3 regions of the Frigoribacterium sp. NBH87 genome follow, and region 3 is predicted to be linked to each of the others. Evidence: predicted binding sites of a transcription regulator. Region 3 holds the regulator's gene; each other region holds the start of a gene.
What was found. The regulator HrcA, encoded in region 3, represses chaperone genes, less so after heat shock. The targets are predictions, from matches to a motif close to TTNGCACTCGNNNNNNNCGAGTGCNAA.
Positions count from the first base shown of each region.

Region 1: groL (chaperonin GroEL) is a predicted target of HrcA. The motif match lies at 2,139-2,165, and genes of this name have one in related genera.
Region 2: groES (co-chaperone GroES) is a predicted target of HrcA. The motif match lies at 1,979-2,005, and genes of this name have one in related genera.

Region 1 is NZ_CP043650.1:1,370,019-1,375,852, reverse strand. Features, by position in the region: gene F1C15_RS06320 (DUF2332 domain-containing protein) at 1-459, shown strand, start outside; gene F1C15_RS06315 (DUF3263 domain-containing protein) at 537-830, shown strand; gene F1C15_RS06310 (LytR C-terminal domain-containing protein) at 851-1,483, shown strand; gene F1C15_RS06305 (cold-shock protein) at 1,796-1,999, shown strand; gene groL (chaperonin GroEL) at 2,206-3,825, shown strand; gene F1C15_RS06295 (cell wall metabolism sensor histidine kinase WalK) at 4,271-5,834, opposite strand, start outside.
Region 2 is NZ_CP043650.1:1,577,885-1,583,718, reverse strand. Features, by position in the region: gene F1C15_RS07240 (DUF4190 domain-containing protein) at 1-662, shown strand, start outside; gene F1C15_RS07235 (class I SAM-dependent methyltransferase) at 759-1,946, opposite strand; gene groES (co-chaperone GroES) at 2,091-2,387, shown strand; gene rarD (EamA family transporter RarD) at 2,582-3,568, shown strand; gene F1C15_RS07220 (ABC transporter substrate-binding protein) at 3,746-5,086, shown strand.
Region 3 is NZ_CP043650.1:90,421-96,254, forward strand. Features, by position in the region: gene F1C15_RS00410 (DUF1990 family protein) at 1-700, shown strand, start outside; gene hemW (radical SAM family heme chaperone HemW) at 703-1,929, shown strand; gene F1C15_RS16000 (DUF4870 domain-containing protein) at 1,996-2,535, opposite strand; gene hrcA (heat-inducible transcriptional repressor HrcA) at 2,784-3,806, shown strand; gene dnaJ (molecular chaperone DnaJ) at 3,946-5,058, shown strand; gene F1C15_RS00435 (16S rRNA (uracil(1498)-N(3))-methyltransferase) at 5,061-5,804, shown strand.

The DNA.
Region 1 (5,834 bases), 1.3 Mb from region 3:
TGGCGCGCCGGGCTCGACCTCGACCCCGTCGACGTCCGCGACGACGCGGCCGTCGCCTGGCTGCGCGCACTGCTGCCGCCCGGGGCGACGGAGCGGGCCGACCTGCTCGAGCGGGCGGTCGCGCTCGCCCGCACCGCGCCTCCCCGGGTCGCCCGCGGCGACGCCGTCGACGACCTCGAGGCCCTCGCGGCGACGGCGCCCGCCGACGCACGTCTCGTCGTCGTCTCGACCGGCACGCTCGTCTACCTGCCGGGCAGACGACGACAGCAGTTCGTCGACACGGTCAGGGGGCTCGGCGCCACCTGGGTCTCGTACGAGCGGATCGGCCTGCTCGACGACGTCGGGGCCGTCGACCCGGCCCTCGTCGAGCGCACGTCGGCCTTCGCGGTGCTCGCGCTCGACGGACGGCCGCTCGCCGTCGGCGACGCCCACGGCACCCGCCTCACGACCGTCGGCTGAACGGGCCGAACCGCGCCCCGCCTCCCCGGCCACGGCCCGCCCCGACGTTATGGTGACCAGGATCGAGAGGGCGGGACGTGACCGACGAGGGCAGCAGGGGCACCGGCGTGCGCGCGGGCGCGTTGTCGACCCTCGACCGCGCGATCCTCGACCTGGAGCAGTCGCCGCCGGCCACGCCGGGCCAGAAGGAGGCGCTGATCCGGCGAGAGCTCGGGCTCGGCGTCGCGCGCTATCAGCAGTTGCTCAACTCGCTCATCGACCGACCTGCTGCACTGGCCTACGCGCCCCTGGTGGTCGGTCGCCTGCAGCGCCTGCGCGACCAGCGCGCCCGGGCCCGCGCCGACCGTTCGTTCGGGCCCACGCCCCGCTGACCCGGAAGACCACGGAGACCATGCCGAAGTACCCCCGCGACCGTTTCGACGAGGTGCCCCGCGACCTGGAGAGGGTCGGGGCGCACCGCTCCGAGCCCCGCCGGGGGCGCGGCTGGGTGGTCGTCGCCTGGGCGGCCCTCGCCACCGGCCTCCTCGTCGGCGCCGGGGTGGTCGCCCTGGGCGTCCTCAACGACAGCTTCCAGTTCGTCGCCCCCAGCGCGAGCAGCTCGGCCGAGGCCGGCGACGCGACGACCGAGCCGTCCGACGAGGCGACCGACGGCGACGGGGCCGCGACCGACGGGTCGACCGACGCCGCCGGCGAGACGCCCGCCGTGACGCCGACCCCGACGGCCACCGCGGCCGACCCCTCCGACGTGCCCGCCTCGACGACGATCGCCGTGCTCAACGCGACGACGACGAGCGGCCTCGCCGGCCGGGCCGCGACGACACTCGACACCGCCGGCTGGACGGTCGGCAGCCAGGGCAACGCGCCCGAGCGCTCCGCCACCTCCACCGTCTACTACGCCACGGCCGCCGACCGCGCGGCCGCGCTCGGCGTCGCCGAGTCGCTCGGCATCGACGCGACGCAGCAGAGCACGGCCTTCCCGGGGGCGACCATCACCGTCGTGCTCGGCACCGACTTCTCGTCGTAGCGGGCGAGCGCGGGGGCGGTGCGACCGGGGCAGGGGCCCCGCTCCGCGCCTCCTCGGGGGCCTCCTCGTGCCCCTTCTGTTTCGGGCGTGTAAAGGATCGGGCCGACGGGCGCCCGCGGGTTCGTTCTGCGGCCTTCGGGGCTGTCGTCGGCGCCGGGGGCCGCACTAGCATCTGGTCTTGGTCGCCCCCTACGGCCCGCCCGCCCCGCCCCGAACGAGCGAGGCTGCACCGTTCGGGTGCGCAGGCCACTGCGTCGACCCGGCCCCGGCACCGACCGGCCGCCGTACGAACACAGCAAGGGGAGCAGCACCATGGCACACGGGACCGTCAAGTGGTTCAACGCGGAGAAGGGCTTCGGCTTCATCACGGTCGAGGGAGGCGGGCAGGACGTCTTCGTGCACTACTCGGCCATCGACATGAGCGGCTACAAGGTGCTCGAGGAGGGCCAGGCGGTCGTCTTCGAGGTGGGCACCGGGAGCAAGGGGCCGCAGGCGGAGTCGGTGCGGCTCGCCTGAGCCCCGCCCCTCGGCCCCTCGGCCCCTCCGACACGACGCCGTCCGCCCTCCCGGGGCGGGCGGCGGCGTCACGTCCGGGGGCTCGCCGTGGGCCTGCCCGGACGGCTTGCACTCACAAGGTGGGAGTGCCAGAATCGCTCTGGCACTCGCCGCAGGTGAGTGCCAAGTACCTCTGCTTCATGACGTCCGGGAGGGACGAGTAACACATGGCTAAGATCATTGCTTTTGACGAAGAGGCCCGTCGCGGCCTCGAGCGTGGCCTGAACATCCTGGCCGACGCGGTGAAGGTCACGCTCGGCCCCCGCGGCCGCAACGTCGTCCTCGAGAAGAAGTGGGGCGCCCCCACCATCACGAACGACGGCGTCTCCATCGCCAAGGAGATCGAGCTCGACGACCCGTTCGAGAAGATCGGTGCCGAGCTCGTCAAGGAGGTCGCCAAGAAGACCGACGACGTCGCCGGCGACGGCACCACCACCGCCACCGTGCTCGCCCAGGCGCTCGTCCGTGAGGGCCTCCGCAACGTCGCCGCCGGTGCCGACCCCATCTCGCTCAAGCGCGGCATCGAGAAGGCCGCCGCCGCGGTCTCCGCTCAGCTCCTCGCCGACGCGAAGGACATCGAGACCAAGGAGCAGATCGCGGCGACCGCCTCGATCTCCGCCGCCGACCCCACCATCGGTGCGCTCATCGCCGAGGCCATCGACAAGGTCGGCAAGGAGGGCGTCGTCACCGTCGAGGAGTCGAACACCTTCGGCACCGAGCTCGAGCTGACCGAGGGCATGCGCTTCGACAAGGGCTACCTGTCGCAGTACTTCGTCACCGACCCCGAGCGCCAGGAGGCCGTCTTCGAGGACGCCTACGTGCTCATCGTCAACTCGAAGATCTCCAACATCAAGGACCTCCTGCCGATCGTCGACAAGGTGATCCAGTCGGGCAAGCAGCTCCTGATCATCGCGGAGGACGTCGACGGCGAGGCCCTGGCCACGCTCGTCGTGAACAAGATCCGCGGCATCTTCAAGTCGGTCGCCGTCAAGGCCCCCGGCTTCGGCGACCGTCGCAAGGCGCAGCTGCAGGACATCGCCATCCTCACCGGTGGCCAGGTCATCGCGGAGGAGGTCGGCCTCAAGCTCGAGAACGCCACGCTCGACCTGCTCGGCCGTGCCCGCAAGGTCGTCATCACGAAGGACGAGACCACGATCGTCGAGGGTGCCGGCGACGCCGAGCAGATCGCCGGCCGCGTGCGTCAGATCCGCAGCGAGATCGAGGCGACCGACAGCGACTACGACCGTGAGAAGCTCCAGGAGCGCCTCGCCAAGCTCGCCGGCGGCGTCGCCGTCATCAAGGCGGGTGCCGCGACCGAGGTGGAGCTCAAGGAGCGCAAGCACCGCATCGAGGACGCCGTCCGCAACGCGAAGGCCGCCGTCGAGGAGGGCATCGTCGCCGGTGGTGGCGTCGCGCTCATCCAGGCCGGCAAGACCGCCCTCGCCGAGCTGCAGCTCGAGGGCGACGAGGCGACCGGGGCGAACATCGTCCGTGTCGCGATCGACGCTCCCCTGAAGCAGATCGCCTTCAACGCGGGCATGGAGCCCGGCGTCGTCGCCGACAAGGTCCGCGGCCTCCCGATCGGTCACGGCCTCAACGCCGCGACCGGCGAGTACGTCGACATGATCGCCGCCGGCATCATCGACCCGGCCAAGGTGACCCGCTCTGCCCTGCAGAACGCCGCCTCCATCGCTGGTCTGTTCCTGACCACCGAGGCCGTCGTCGCCGAGAAGCCCGAGAAGAACCCGGCCCCGGCCGGCGACCCCACGGGTGGCATGGACTTCTAGTCCGAACGGTTCCACGCTCAAGGGCGGTTCCCCTCCGGGGGAGCCGCCCTTCGGCGTTCCCGGGGTCGCCGCAGAACGCGAGCAATTCGTCGCTCGTCGGCCAGTCCAGGGCGGTTCCCGGCTGCCCGCCACCGCGCCTCCCCGCCTCCGCCAGTCGCTCGGGGCGGGGCTCGTAATTTGAGAGTGATCCTGGGCTGTGGGTCTGCCGTCCCGAGCGGTTGCGCCGCAGAACGCGAGCGATCCGTCGAGCGTCGGCCAGATCAAGGCGATCCCCAGCGTTCGATCGCCCGATCCCTCTCAAATTACGAGACCACGAGCCGGGAGGCGCGGGTCGGGCAAGCGGTGAGCGCTGGCTAGGCGACCGAGACGGAGCGGAGGGCCGCGGGGCGGGCGGGCGGTAGGCGCGCCGGGGGCCGCGAGCGAGACGCATCGGGCGGAGCGCGGGCTACGCGAGCGTGACGGAGCCGGGGGAGGCGGGGGCCTGGCCGGGCACGCCGGTCGCCGGCGTCTCGGGCGGGACGCCGTTCTCGGGGAAGAGCGGCAGGGCCACGCGGAAGGTGGCTCCGCCCCCGGGGGTATCGAAGACGTCGACGCTGCCCCGGTGAGCCGCCACGATGCCCGACACGATCGCCAGCCCCAGGCCCGAGCCGCCGGTGTCACGGGTGCGCGACGAGTCGGCGCGCCAGAAGCGCTGGAAGATCTTCTCGCGGATCTGCGGCGGGATCCCCTCACCGTGGTCGACGATGTCGATCGTCGCCACGCCCCGGCCCGGGTCGGACTGCACCACGAGCTCGATGGGGCTGTCGTGCTCCGTGAAGCGCATCGCGTTGCCCATCAGGTTCGTGATCACCTGCCGCAGCTTGTTCTCCTCGCCGAGCACGACGGCGGGCGCCTCGGGGCCGTGGCCGGCCGTGCCGTCACCGGTGCCGGCGGCGGCCTCGTCGGCGGCCCGCGTGGCGCGGGCCCGCAGGCTGCGCAGCCGGGCGAGGGTCGCGCCCGCGAACGACACGGGGCCCGTCGCCCCGGGGTCGAGGGCCGTCTCGGGGACGCTGGCGGGCGCGTCCGGGCCGACGGGCGCCTCCTCGCCGGTCTCCGACACGACCGGGTCGTGCACGACCACCGCGATGTCGCGGTCGGGGTTCGACGCCATGGTGTCCAGGGCGGAGTCGCGGGCGATCGTCACGAGGTCGACCGGGCCCAGCTCGAGCGGCTTCGACTCGTCGAGGCGGGCCAGCGCCAGGAGGTCCTGCACGAGCACGCCCATGCGGATCGCCTCCTTCTCGATGCGGTCCATCGCCTGGGCGACGTCCTCCGGCTTCGTGAGGGCGCCCATCCGGTAGAGCTCGGCGTAGCCCCGGAGGCTGACGAGGGGCGTGCGCAGCTCGTGGCTCGCGTCGCCGACGAACCGTCGCATCTGGTCGATGGTGCGCGCCCGGTCGTCGAACGCGCTGTCGATCCGGCTGAGCATGGAGTTGAGCGAGCGGTTGAGGCGCCCGACCTCGGTGTTCGGCGTCGTCGAGTCGAGCCGCTGGCTGAAGTCGCCGTCCGCGAACCGCGCCGCGGTCGCCTCGACGTCGCGCAGCGGGGAGAAGGTCGAGGTGACGAGCAGGCGGGTGAGCGCGGCGCCGAGAACGACGACCGAGACGCCGAAGCCCAGGAAGATGCCGCTGAATCGACCGATCAGGGCCGTGGTGACCGCCAGGTTCGTGCCGGTGACGATGGTCGCGTCGATGCGCTCGACCGACCCGCCCGACGTCGTCTGCAGCGTGGTGTTGTAGGCGAAGACCCGCCACTGCTGGTCGTGGGCCTCGTTGAAGACGCTCTCGGCCTCGTCGTTGGTCTCGTCGGCGGGGATGTGCACGGACGAGAGGTCGGGGGCCGTGCCCGCGGCCAGCTCGTCGCTGTTGTCGCAGATCTGGGTGCCGTCGGCCCGGTACAGGGCGACGTAGCTGCTGCGCGTGTCGCCGAACGTGACGGTGCACGACTGCGCGTTCGTCGTGTTCGGCGTC
Region 2 (5,834 bases), 1.5 Mb from region 3:
ACGGGGCGCCGGCGCAGGGCGCTCCGCAGTCGGCACCCTACGGGGCGCCGGCGCAGGGCGCTCCGCAGTCGGCTCCCTACGGGGCTCCCGCGTCGGCGCCCTACGGTGCTCCCCAGCCGCCGCGGCCCGGCTACGGTGCTCCGACCGGCCCGGCGGCGCCCGGCCAGCCGGGCTCGCAGCAGTACGGGCAGCAGCCGCAGCAGGGCCAGTACGGGCAGCAGCCGCAGCAGCCGGGCCAGTACGGCCAGCCGCAGCCAGGCCCGTACGGTCAGCCCCCGCAGCAGTACGGCCAGCCGCAGCAGCAGTACGGCCAGCCCTACGGCGCCCCGCAGCAGCAGCAGCCCTACGGCTCGCCCTACGCCCCCTACGCCTCGGCCGGGCCCACCAAGCCGTCGAGCGTGCTCAGCCTGCTCGCGATGATCGGGTCGATCTTCGGCGCGTTCATCACGATCCTCGTCGTCACCTTCGGGGCCGGCATCATCTTCTCGATCGCCGGAGTGGTGCTCGGCCACATCGCCCAGAAGCGCGAGCCCCGTTCGCGCGGGTTCTGGCTGACCGGCCTCATCGTCGGCTACGCGGGCATCGCCCTCGCGATCGTCGTCTGGATCGGCTGGGCGACGTTCTTCAGCACCGTCGCCGACAGCAGCTACTACGGGTACTGACCCGAGGCGGTCCGGCGGCGGTGCTCACCGCCCGGCCCGCGCCTCCTGACGACCTCGGCCGCCGCACCCCGGTGCGGCGGCCGTCGTCGTGCCGGGTCAGACGCGTTCGCAGAGCAGGGCCGTGTGTCGCCCGGCGACGCGCGTCAGCACCAGCGTCGCCGAGCCGGTGCCCTGCAGCGAGAGGCGCTTGCGGAACGCGGCGGGGTCGACGTCGACCCCGCGCTTCTTGATCTCGAGGCGGCCGACGCCCCGGGCGCGCAGCTCGCGCTTGAGGGTCTTCTCGTCGAGGGGCAGGGCCTCGACCACGCGGAAGACCTGGGCGAAGGGCGTCTCGACCGGCGTGTCGGAGGTGAGGTAGGCGATGTCGCGGCTGACCGTCCGGGCGCCGAGGCTCCGGGCGAGGTCGCCGATCAGGCGGGCCCGGATGACGGCGCCGTCGGGCTCGTAGAGCCACTCGCCGAGGTCGCCCACCTCGACGTCGTCGGAGTCGGCGGGCGCGGTGAGCTCGGCGGTGCCGGAGGCGGTGACCACGAGGGCGGACCGCCCGACGCCGGGCCGCGCGAGCGCCCCGAACCAGACCCCGAGCTCGACGACCTCGCGGTCGACGGAGATCCACTGGCACTCCGCGTCGGCGGGCAGCAGCTCGCGGTCGATGCCGGGGCCGAGCTTGACCCCGGTCGGGCGGTGCTCGGCGTGCCCGAAGGCGACGTCGAGCGAGGGCGACCAGTCGGCCGGGTCGGCGAGGCGCTTGGTGCCGCTGTGGCCCGCCGTGCGCCGGGCCGGGTCGAGGAAGACGGCGTCGACGTCCGCGAGGTCGACGTCGGCGGCGTCGGCGTGCTCGACGCGGGCGCCCGACCAGGGGGCGAGGTTGTACGCGGCGACGGCGGCGGTGACCTCGTCGCGCTCGACCGCGAGCACGTCGAGCTCGAGGGCGGCCAGGGCCATCGCGTCGCCCCCGATGCCGCAGCCGAGGTCGGCGACCCGGCGGGCCCCGGCGGCGCGGAACCGGCCGGCGTGCCGGGCGGCCACGGGGAGGCGCGTGGCCTGTTCGAGGCCCGCCTCGGTGAAGAGCATGCGGCTGGCGAAGTCGCCGAACTTGGCGACGGCACGGCCCCGGAGCCGGGCCTGGCTCAGCACGGCGGCGACGAGCGCGGGGGAGTGGCCCTGCTTGCGGAGCGCCGCGACCGTGCCGACGACGTCGTCGTCGCTCCGCCGCGCCGGCAGCGAGTCGAGCAGCCGGAGCCCCTCGGGCGAGAGGATCTCGAGCAGCTCGGTGGTGTCCATGGGCTCCAGTCTCGCGCATCGACGCCGTGCCGCTGGCACTCGTGTTGACCGAGTGCCAGCGGGCCCCTACAGTTGTTCCTGGCACTCGCACGTGGTGAGTGCCACCCCACGTTCTACGAAGTTCCGAGAAAGCAGAGGTCAACCGTGTCGGTCTCCATCAAGCCGCTCGAAGATCGCATCGTCATCCAGCAGGTCGAAGCCGAGCAGACCACGGCTTCCGGCCTCGTGATCCCCGACACCGCCAAGGAGAAGCCCCAGGAGGGCGAGGTCGTGGCGGTCGGTCCGGGTCGCATCGACGACAACGGCAACCGCGTCCCGCTCGACGTCGCCGTCGGCGACAAGGTCATCTACAGCAAGTACGGCGGAACCGAGGTCAAGTACGACGGCCAGGACTACCTCGTCCTCTCGGCCCGCGACGTGCTCGCCGTCATCGTCCGCTAGTCGGTCGACACCCTGCTCCACCCGGAGGCCCCCGCCACACGGCGGGGGCCTTCGTCGTGCGCGGGCGGCGCGAGGCGGGGCGCCGTCCCGTCGAGGCGCTGTGCGGGCCGCCCGTTCGCGAGATCGGCAGGAGCGGCACGGTCGACGGCAGCACCGGGCCGGTCGGCGACGGGGGCTCGCCCTAGAGTCGTGACGTGACCGACGACCGTGCCCGCGCCTCCTCCGCCCCCGTCGAGCCCGCCGGCCCCGCCCGGCCCTCGGGCCCGGCCGAGCGAGCCGGCTCCGGCCTCGCCTACGCGGTCAGCGCCTACGGCCTGTGGGGCGTGCTGCCGATCTTCTTCCTGCTCATGTCGCCCTCGGGGCCGTTCGAGATCGTCTCGTGGCGCATCCTCTTCTCGCTGGCGTTCTGCCTGGTGCTGCTCGCCGTCACGCGCGGCTTCCCGGCCTTCCTGGCGCTGCTGCGCCAGGGCCGCGTCGTCGCGCCGATGGCGCTCGCGGGCGTGCTCATCGTCGTCAACTGGACGACCTTCATCGTCGCGACGCTCGCCGGGCACGTCGTCGAGGCGGCCCTCGGCTACTTCATCAACCCGATCGTCACCGTCCTGCTCGCTGTCGTCGTGCTGCGGGAGCGCCTGCGGCCCGCCCAGTGGGCCGCCATCGGCCTCAGCGCCGTCGCCGTCGTCGTGATCGCCCTCGGCACCGGCGGCGTGCCGTGGGCGTCGCTGATCATGGCGTTCTCGTTCGGCGCCTACGGGCTCGTCAAGAAGCAGATGGGCGGGCGCGTCGACGCCGTCAGCGGCCTGACCCTCGAGACGCTGGCGGTCGCGCCCGTCGCGGCGGTCGCCCTCGTCGTGATCGCGGCGACCGGCGTCGACGGCGGCGTCGTGTTCGGCTCGGTGAGCCTGCTGCACACCCTCACCGTGATCAGCTCGGGCGTCGTGACCGCGGTCCCGCTGCTGCTCTTCGCGGCCGCCGCGCGACGGCTGCCCCTCGCGACGATCGGGCTCACCCAGTACCTCGCGCCCGTGCTGCAGTTCGTCGTCGGCGTCGTCCTGCTCCACGAGCAGATGCCGACCAGCCGCTGGGTCGGCTTCGCGATCGTCTGGGTCGCCCTCGTGGTGCTGACCGTCGACATGGTGTCGGCGAGCCGCCGGGCACGGCCGCGGCCCGCCGAAGCGTGACGTCCGTCCGGGGCCCGCACCGCGCCTCCTGAGGGCATGTCACGAATTGCTAACGAAACCCCTGAGTGACGACCAGAACACGCGCCGGAAACAATCGAGCCCTAGTTTCTTCTCAATCGCGAGGACCGTCTGCCTAGTGGCGGTCCGGCTGCACGCGCTTCCAGAAAGGGACCACGGATGATCCGATCCACCAAAGGGCTGAAGGCTCTGGCGCTCGCAGGAGCCGCCTCCGTCCTCCTCGCCGCTTGTTCGTCCACCTCGACGCCCAGCGACGACACCTCCTCGTCGAGTGCGTCGGCGTCGGCGAAGACCGACCCCGCTGCCGCCTGCGAGGCGCCCAGCAGCCCCAGCCAGGACGCTCTCCGCATCGGCACCATCCTGCCGAGCACGGGTACCCTCGCGTACCTCAACCCGCCCGCCGAGTCCGGCGTCGGCCTCGCCGTCGAGGACATCAACGCCGCCGGCGGCGTGCTCGGCCAGGACGTCACGATCGACCCCAGCACCGACTCGGGCGACAGCAACGACCTCACCGTCTCGAGCGCCGCAGCGACGCAGCTGATCGACGCCAAGGTGCCCGTCGCCATCGGCGCGGAGTCCTCCAGCGTCACGCTGAACGTCATCGACCAGATCACCGCGGCCTGCATCGTGCAGATCTCGCCCGCCAACACGGCGACCGACCTCAGCGGCTACTCGTCGTACTACTTCCGCACCGCGCCGCCGGACTCCGTCCAGGGCTCGGCGCTCGGCCAGCAGATCGTCGACGACGGCAACGCCAACGTCGCGTTCATCGTCTTCAACGACACCTACGGCACCGGCCTCCGCAACTCGACCCAGGCCTCGATCGAGTCCTCCGGCGGCACCGTCGTCTACGGCGCCGAGGGCGAGGGCCAGGAGTTCCCGCCCGGCCAGACCACGTTCTCGTCCGAGGTGACCGCGGCGATCGGCTCCGACCCCGACGCCATCGTCATCCTCGCCTTCGACGAGACCGCGTCGATCGTGCCCGAGCTCGTCTCGCAGGGCTGGGACATGAGCAAGGTCTACATGTCGGACGGCAACACGGCCGACTACAGCGAGGACTTCGACCCGGGCACCCTCGAGGGCGCCAAGGGCACCATCCCCGGCGCGTTCCCGTCGACCGACCTGCAGGCCCGCTTCAGCGACTTCTACCAGCGCACGGCCGGCAGCCCCCTCGCCGACTACTCGTACGCACAGGAGTCCTACGACGCCACCATCCTCGCCGCGCTCGCCGCGGTGAAGGGCGGCGGCACCGACGCCGGCACGATCCAGGCCAACATGGCCGGGGTCTCCGGCGCGACCGACGGCACCGAGTGCTCGACCTTCGAGGAGTGCGTCACCGCGCTCGACGGCGGCGGCGACATCCACTACACCGGCCCCTCGGGCATCGGACCGTTCGACGACAAGAACGACCCGTCGTCGGCCTTCATCGGCATCTACCAGTTCGACGGCGACAACAAGCCCGTCTACCAGACGGCCGTCGAGGGCACCGCGGGCGACTGACCCGACCGCGGCACCTGCTGCACCCTGAAGGCCCCGACGCTCCGGCGTCGGGGCCTTCGTCTACCAGACGGCCGTCGAGGGCACCGCGGGCGACTGACCCGACCGCGGCACCTGCTGCACCCTGAAGGCCCCGACGCTCCGGCGTCGGGGCCTTCTCCGTGTGCGGGGTGCGGGGTGCGGTGTAGGCGTGTGCGGCGGGTCCGTGTCCTCCTGGGCGGGTGGGCGCTGACCCGCCGGGGGTGACGGGGACCCGCCGCTTCGGCCACGGTCCACCACCGAGGGCCTGTTTTACAGCCCCCTGCTCTCAATTTTGAGCGTGATCAGTGCTGCGGCGGTTCGGCGGCCCGCCTTCCTGCGTCGGCGCCCGACGGAACGCTCTCGTTCTACGGGAAAACCCCGGGGAGGCGCGATGTGCGCCGAACCCGCAGCGCGCCTCCCACAGCGTCGTGCTCTCAAATCTGAGCGTGATCCGTGCTGCGATGGTTCGGAGGCCCGCCTTCTTGCGTCGGCGCCCGACGGATCGCTCGCGTTCTACGGCAGAGCCCCGGGTGCGGCGGGTCGGTGTCCTCCGGGGCGGGCCGGCGCGGGCCCGCCGGGAGTGACGCCGACCCGCCGCACCGGCCACGATCCGCAGCGAGGGCCGCAGGGAGGCGCGGTGTGCGTGGGACCGGCACCGCGCCTCCCGCAGGCCCAGCGCCCCCGCCGCACGAGCCTCCCGCCACACGAGCCCCCCCCCACGACGCCTGAG
Region 3 (5,834 bases):
CTTCACCCCGGTCGAGTACCGCACCCGGGTGGGCCACGGCGACGCGCGCTTCGAGGCGGCCTGCATCGCCGCCCTGACCTGGAAGATCCAGGAGCGCAGCGGCATCACGGTGCGCGTCGACGACGTGCCGCCCGCCGACGACACCGGCTACGTGCCGGTGACGTTCGACGAGTCGGGCGAGCCGGTCGACCCGGCGCACTGGAGCGAGGAGCGCCCCGACGAGTCGCGCTACGCGCCCGACGGCACGCCCTTCCTCACGGCCGGCACGACCGCGACGCTCGTCATCTCTGCCTGGGGCCGCCAGGTGGAGGCGCCGGTGCGGGTCGTCTACGTCGTCGACGAGCCGAAGCGCAAGGGCTTCGCCTACGGCACGCTCGAGGGCCACCCCGAGAGCGGAGAAGAGAGCTGGATCGTCGACCAGACCGACGACGGCTCGGTGTGGCTGACGATCCGTGCCTTCTCGCGCCCGAGCACGTGGCGCTGGCGCCTCGTGTCGCCGTTCATGAAGCGCACGCAGACCCTCTACACGAAGCGCTACCTCCAGGCCCTGAGCCAGAACGACGAGACCGGCGACGCGAGCGAGACCGTGCCGAGCGTCGACGACGTCGACCTCGCGGCCGCCGCCGAGGCCGCGGCGGACGACGAGGAGTCGCGCCGTCACGGTCCCGACGAGGTCCGCGACGTGCGTCCGGGCCACTGACGGTGCCCGGAGCCCTCCCCGTCGCCGACCCGGCCCCCGCCGACGGAGCCCTGCCCGCCTCCGTGGTCGAGGGCGTCGCCGACCGCGACCTCGGCGTCTACCTCCACGTCCCGTTCTGCCGTGTCCGCTGCGGCTACTGCGACTTCAACACCTACACGGGCGACGAGCTGCGCGGGGCCCGTCGAGACGACTACGCCTCGCAGGCGGTGGCCGAGGTCGCCCAGGCCGGCCGTGTGCTCGAGCGGGCGGGCCTGCCGCCGCGCCGCGCCTCCACCGTGTTCTTCGGCGGTGGCACCCCGACGATGCTGCCGCACACCGACCTCGCGACGATGCTGCACGCCGTCGTCGACACCTGGGGGCTGGAGGCGGGGGCCGAGGTCACGACGGAGGCCAACCCGGACAGCGTCGACGCGGAGTACCTGCGCGCCCTCGCGGCCGCCGGCTTCACCCGGGTCAGCTTCGGCATGCAGTCGGCCGTGCCGAGCGTGCTGGCGACGCTCGAGCGCACCCACGACCCCGAGCGGATCCCGCTCGTCGTGGCCTGGGCGCGGGAGGCCGGCCTCGACGTCAGCCTCGACCTCATCTACGGCACGCCGGGCGAGACCCTCGACGACTGGACGCGGTCGCTCGACGTCGCGCTCGCGCAGGAGCCCGACCACCTCTCGGCCTACGCCCTGATCGTCGAGGACGGCACGAAGCTCGCCCGGCAGATCCGTCGCGGCGAGGTCGCGCAGCCCGACGACGACACGGCCGCCGACATGTACGAGCTGGCCGACGCCCGCCTGGCCGAGGCCGGCTACGACTGGTACGAGGTGAGCAACTGGTCGAGGGGCGTCGAGCACCGGTCGCGCCACAACCTGTCGTACTGGACGGGCCAGGACTGGTGGGGCGTCGGGCCCGGTGCGCACAGCCACGTGGGCGGCGTCCGCTGGTGGAACGTCAAGCACCCGGCCGCCTACGCCCAGCGGATGACCGCGGGGGAGTCGCCCGGGGCGGGGCGGGAGACCCTCGACGACGAGACGCGCCGGGTCGAGCGCGTGCTGCTCGCCGTCCGCACCCGGGACGGCCTGCCGACGAGCGACCTCGACGCGACGGGCCGGGCGGCGGTCGCCGGGCTCATCGCGGACGGCTGGATCGACGGCCGCGCCGCCCTAGCAGGCCGTGTCGAGCTGACGCGCACCGGGCGCCTGATGGCCGACGCCGTCGTCAGCCGGCTGCTCCCGGCGTGACGCGAGGCGCGCCTCCCCGGGGGAGACGCGCCTCGGTGGGTGCGGCGACGCCGTCGCCTCGGCGGGCTACGCCTTGATGAACTCGATCGTCAGCGGGTACTTGTAGTACTCGCCCTTGTTCGCGGCCAGGGCCGCGAGGATGCTGAAGACGAGGATGACGATGGCGACGGCGGCCGAGATCAGGTAGCCGACGAGCACGATCCAGAGCAGGGCACCGACCACGCTCGCGATCGTCATCGTGATCTGGAAGTTGAGCGCCTGACGCGTGTGCTCCCGGATGAACGGACCGCGGTCCTTCAGCACGAGGTAGCCGACGAGCGCCGGGATGAACCCGAACAGGATCCCGCCGACGTGGATCAGCGTCGACCAGAGCTTCTCATCCTCGGGGCGGAGGGGCTGGCCGGCCTGCTGGTAGCCGGCACCGCCGCCCGGGGCCTGCTGGCCCCAGGGCTGCTGCTGGCCGTAGGGCTGCGGGCCGCCCTGCGGCGCCTGCTGGCCCGATGCCTGCTGGCCGTACGGCGGCGGGCCGGGCTGGCCGGCCGGGCCGCCCTGGCCGGGCTGCTTGGCATAGGGGTCGTGCGGCTCTGCGGGCGGGGTGTCGGTCATCTGCTCACCTGGTTCGTCGTGGTCGGAGGTGACGGCCTCCCGCCCCGGAGGGGCCGGTGCCCGAGGGCGTCGACCGGACCGCGCGGTCCGGTGTCCGTCACGCCGAGCATAGGACAGGGAGGCGCGGCGCGAGTAGGTGCCGCCAGGCCGGTGGCGTAGCATTGGCAGTCTGGTACGGCGAGTGCCAGCCGGTCCGTGTCGACGCCCCCGGGGCGCACCGGGCCCGTGGTGCGATGAGGAGGTGTGCGGTGGTCTCGGAACGAGGGCTCGAGGTGCTGCGCGTCATCGTGCACGACTACGTCGCCTCCCGCGAGCCCGTGGGCTCGAAGTCCATCGTCGAGCGGCACCAGTTCGGCGTCTCCGCCGCGACGATCCGCAACGACATGGCCCTCCTCGAGGAGGAGGAGCTCATCGCGGCCCCGCACACCTCGAGCGGCCGCGTCCCCACCGACAAGGGGTACCGCCTCTTCGTCGACCAGCTCGCCGACCTCCGCCCGCTCAGCGCCGCGCAGCGCCAGGCGATCGAGACCTTCCTCGGCGACTCCACCGACCTCGACGAGGTCCTCGGCCGCACCGTCCGCCTGCTCAGCCAGCTGACGAACCAGGTCGCCCTCGTCCAGTACCCCTCCTTCTCGCGGGCCCGCGTCCGCCACGTCGAGCTCGTCAGCCTCGCCGAGCGCCGGGTCATGACGGTGCTCATCACCGACACGGGCCAGGTCGAGCAGCGGGTCGTCGAGCTCCCCGCGCCGGTCGACGAGTCCTTCCTCGGCGAGCTGCGCTCCTCGCTCAACGCCCTCGTCGGCGGGGCTGCCCTGAGCGCCGCCGCGACCGCGCTGGCCGACCTGCCGGCACAGCACCCGCCCGAGCGCGCGGCCACCGTCGGGCTCCTCGTGGCGAGCCTCGTCGAGCAGCTCGCCACCGGCCGCCAGGACCGCCTGGTCATGGCGGGCGCGGCGAACCTCGTCCGCATCGGCGACGACTTCAGCGGCAACCTCTACCCCGTCCTCGAGGCCATCGAGGAGCAGGTGGCGCTGCTCCGGCTCTTCGGCGAGATGCAGCTCGACGCCGTCGACGTCGCCGCCAGCATCGGCCGCGAGAACGAGTCGTTCGGGCTCTCGCAGGCGTCCGTCCTCGCGAGCGGCTACTCGTCGTCGGGCAGCGAGATCGCCCGCCTGGGCGTGCTCGGCCCGATGCGCATGGACTACTCCACCAACATGGCGGCGGTCCGGGCGGTCGCCCGCTACCTCTCGTCCCTGCTCTCCGAGCGCTGACGAGGGCCGGCGCCGGCCTGCGGCCCCGACCACCGACTCCACCCCCAGACACGACACACGACCAGCAGACATCCCACCCAGACATCCGCTCCGCGGCCCCCGCGGAGCGCAGACGCACACCAGAGGCAGACGAGGACCAGTGGCAGATCATTACGACGTGCTCGGAGTCGACCGCTCGGCGACCCCGGAGGAGATCAAGAAGGCGTACCGCCGGCTCGCCCGCGAGCTGCACCCCGACGTGAACCCCAGCCCGGAGGCGTCCGAGCGGTTCAAGGACGTCACCCACGCCTACGACGTCCTCAGCGACCCCCAGCAGCGGGAGCGCTACGACCTCGGCCCCCAGACCGGCTTCGGCGGGGGCGGCGGCGCCGCGGGCTTCGGCGACATCTTCGACGCCTTCTTCGGCGGCGGGGGAGGCGGCGGCCAGCGCCAGGGGCCGAGGTCGCGTCGCGAGCGCGGCCAGGACGCCCTGCTCCGCCTCGAGGTCGACCTGGAAGAGATCGTCTTCGGCACGCAGCGCGACATCGAGGTCGACACCGCAGTTCTCTGCGAGACCTGCTCCGGGTCCTGCTGCGCGCCCGGCACCTCGCCCCAGACCTGCGACATCTGCCACGGCTCGGGCCAGATCCAGCGTCAGGTCCGCTCGCTGCTCGGCAACGTCATGACCTCCAGCCCCTGCGGCACCTGCCGCGGCTACGGCACCGTCATCCCGAACCCGTGCCCGACCTGCCAGGGCCAGGGCCGCGTCCGCGCCCGCCGCACCATCCCCATCGACATCCCCGCGGGCGTCGACACCGGCCTCCGCCTCCAGCTGCCCGGGCAGGGCGAGGTCGGCCAGGCCGGCGGCCCCAACGGCGACCTCTACCTCGAGGTCAAGGTCCGCCACCACGAGACGTACAGCCGCAACGGCGACGACCTGCTGGCGACGCTCGAGGTGCAGATGTCCGACGCGATCCTCGGCACCGAGACGACCCTCGACGGCCTCGACGGCGCGGTGGAGATCGAGCTCAAGCCGGGCACCCAGAGCGGCGACGTGCTGACCGTCCGCGACCGCGGGGTCACGAAGCTCCGCGGCACGGGCCGCGGCGACCTCAAGATCGGCGTGCAGGTGGTGACGCCGACCAAGCTCAGCCACAAGGAGCGCGAGCTGATCGAGAAGTTCGCCGCCGGCCGTCGCGAGCAGGCGCCCGAGCTGTCGCAGTTCCAGCAGGGCCTGTTCGGCAAGCTGCGCGACCGGTTCCTCAACTTCTGATCGTGGCGCACTTCTACCTGGTCGACGACCTGACGGAGGCGGTGGCCGGCTCGACCGTCACGGTCACCGGCGCCGAGGCACGGCACGCCGTCACCGTCAGCCGGGTGCGGGTCGGCGAGCAGCTCACGCTCGGCGACGGCCGCGGCACGGTCGTGCGCGGCGAGGTGACCGAGGCGACCGGCGACCGGCTGTCGCTGATGGCGGCGACCGTCACCGCGCATCCCCGGCCCGGGGTCCGGATCGCGCTGGCCCAGGCCCTCGCCAAGGGCGACCGCGACGAGCTGGCCGTCCAGGCCGCGACGGAGCTCGGCGTCGACGAGGTCGTCCCCTGGTCGGCGTCGCGGTCGGTGTCGCGCTGGGAGGGCGCCAAGGTCGCGAAGGGCACGAGCCGCTGGCGGGCGATCACCCGCGAGGCGACGAAGCAGGCGATCCGGCCCTGGGCGCCCGAGGTGCTCGACCTCGCGACGACGAAGCAGCTCGCGGCCCGCACGGTGCTCGGCCCGGTGCTCGTGCTGGAGCCGACGGCCGACCTCGCGCTCTCCGCGGTCGACCTCCCGCCCGAGGGAGGCGCGGGCTCGGTCGTCACGGTGGTGGTCGGCCCCGAGGGCGGCGTCTCGCCCGCCGAGCTCGCCCTCTTCGTCGACGCGGGCGCCACGCTCGCGAGGCTCGGCGACAGCGTGCTGCGGACCTCGACGGCGGGCCCGGCGGCCCTGGCCGTCCTCAGCGTGCGGCTCGGTCGCTGGTAGGCGGCCCCGTCGTCGACGTCGGGCCGGTGT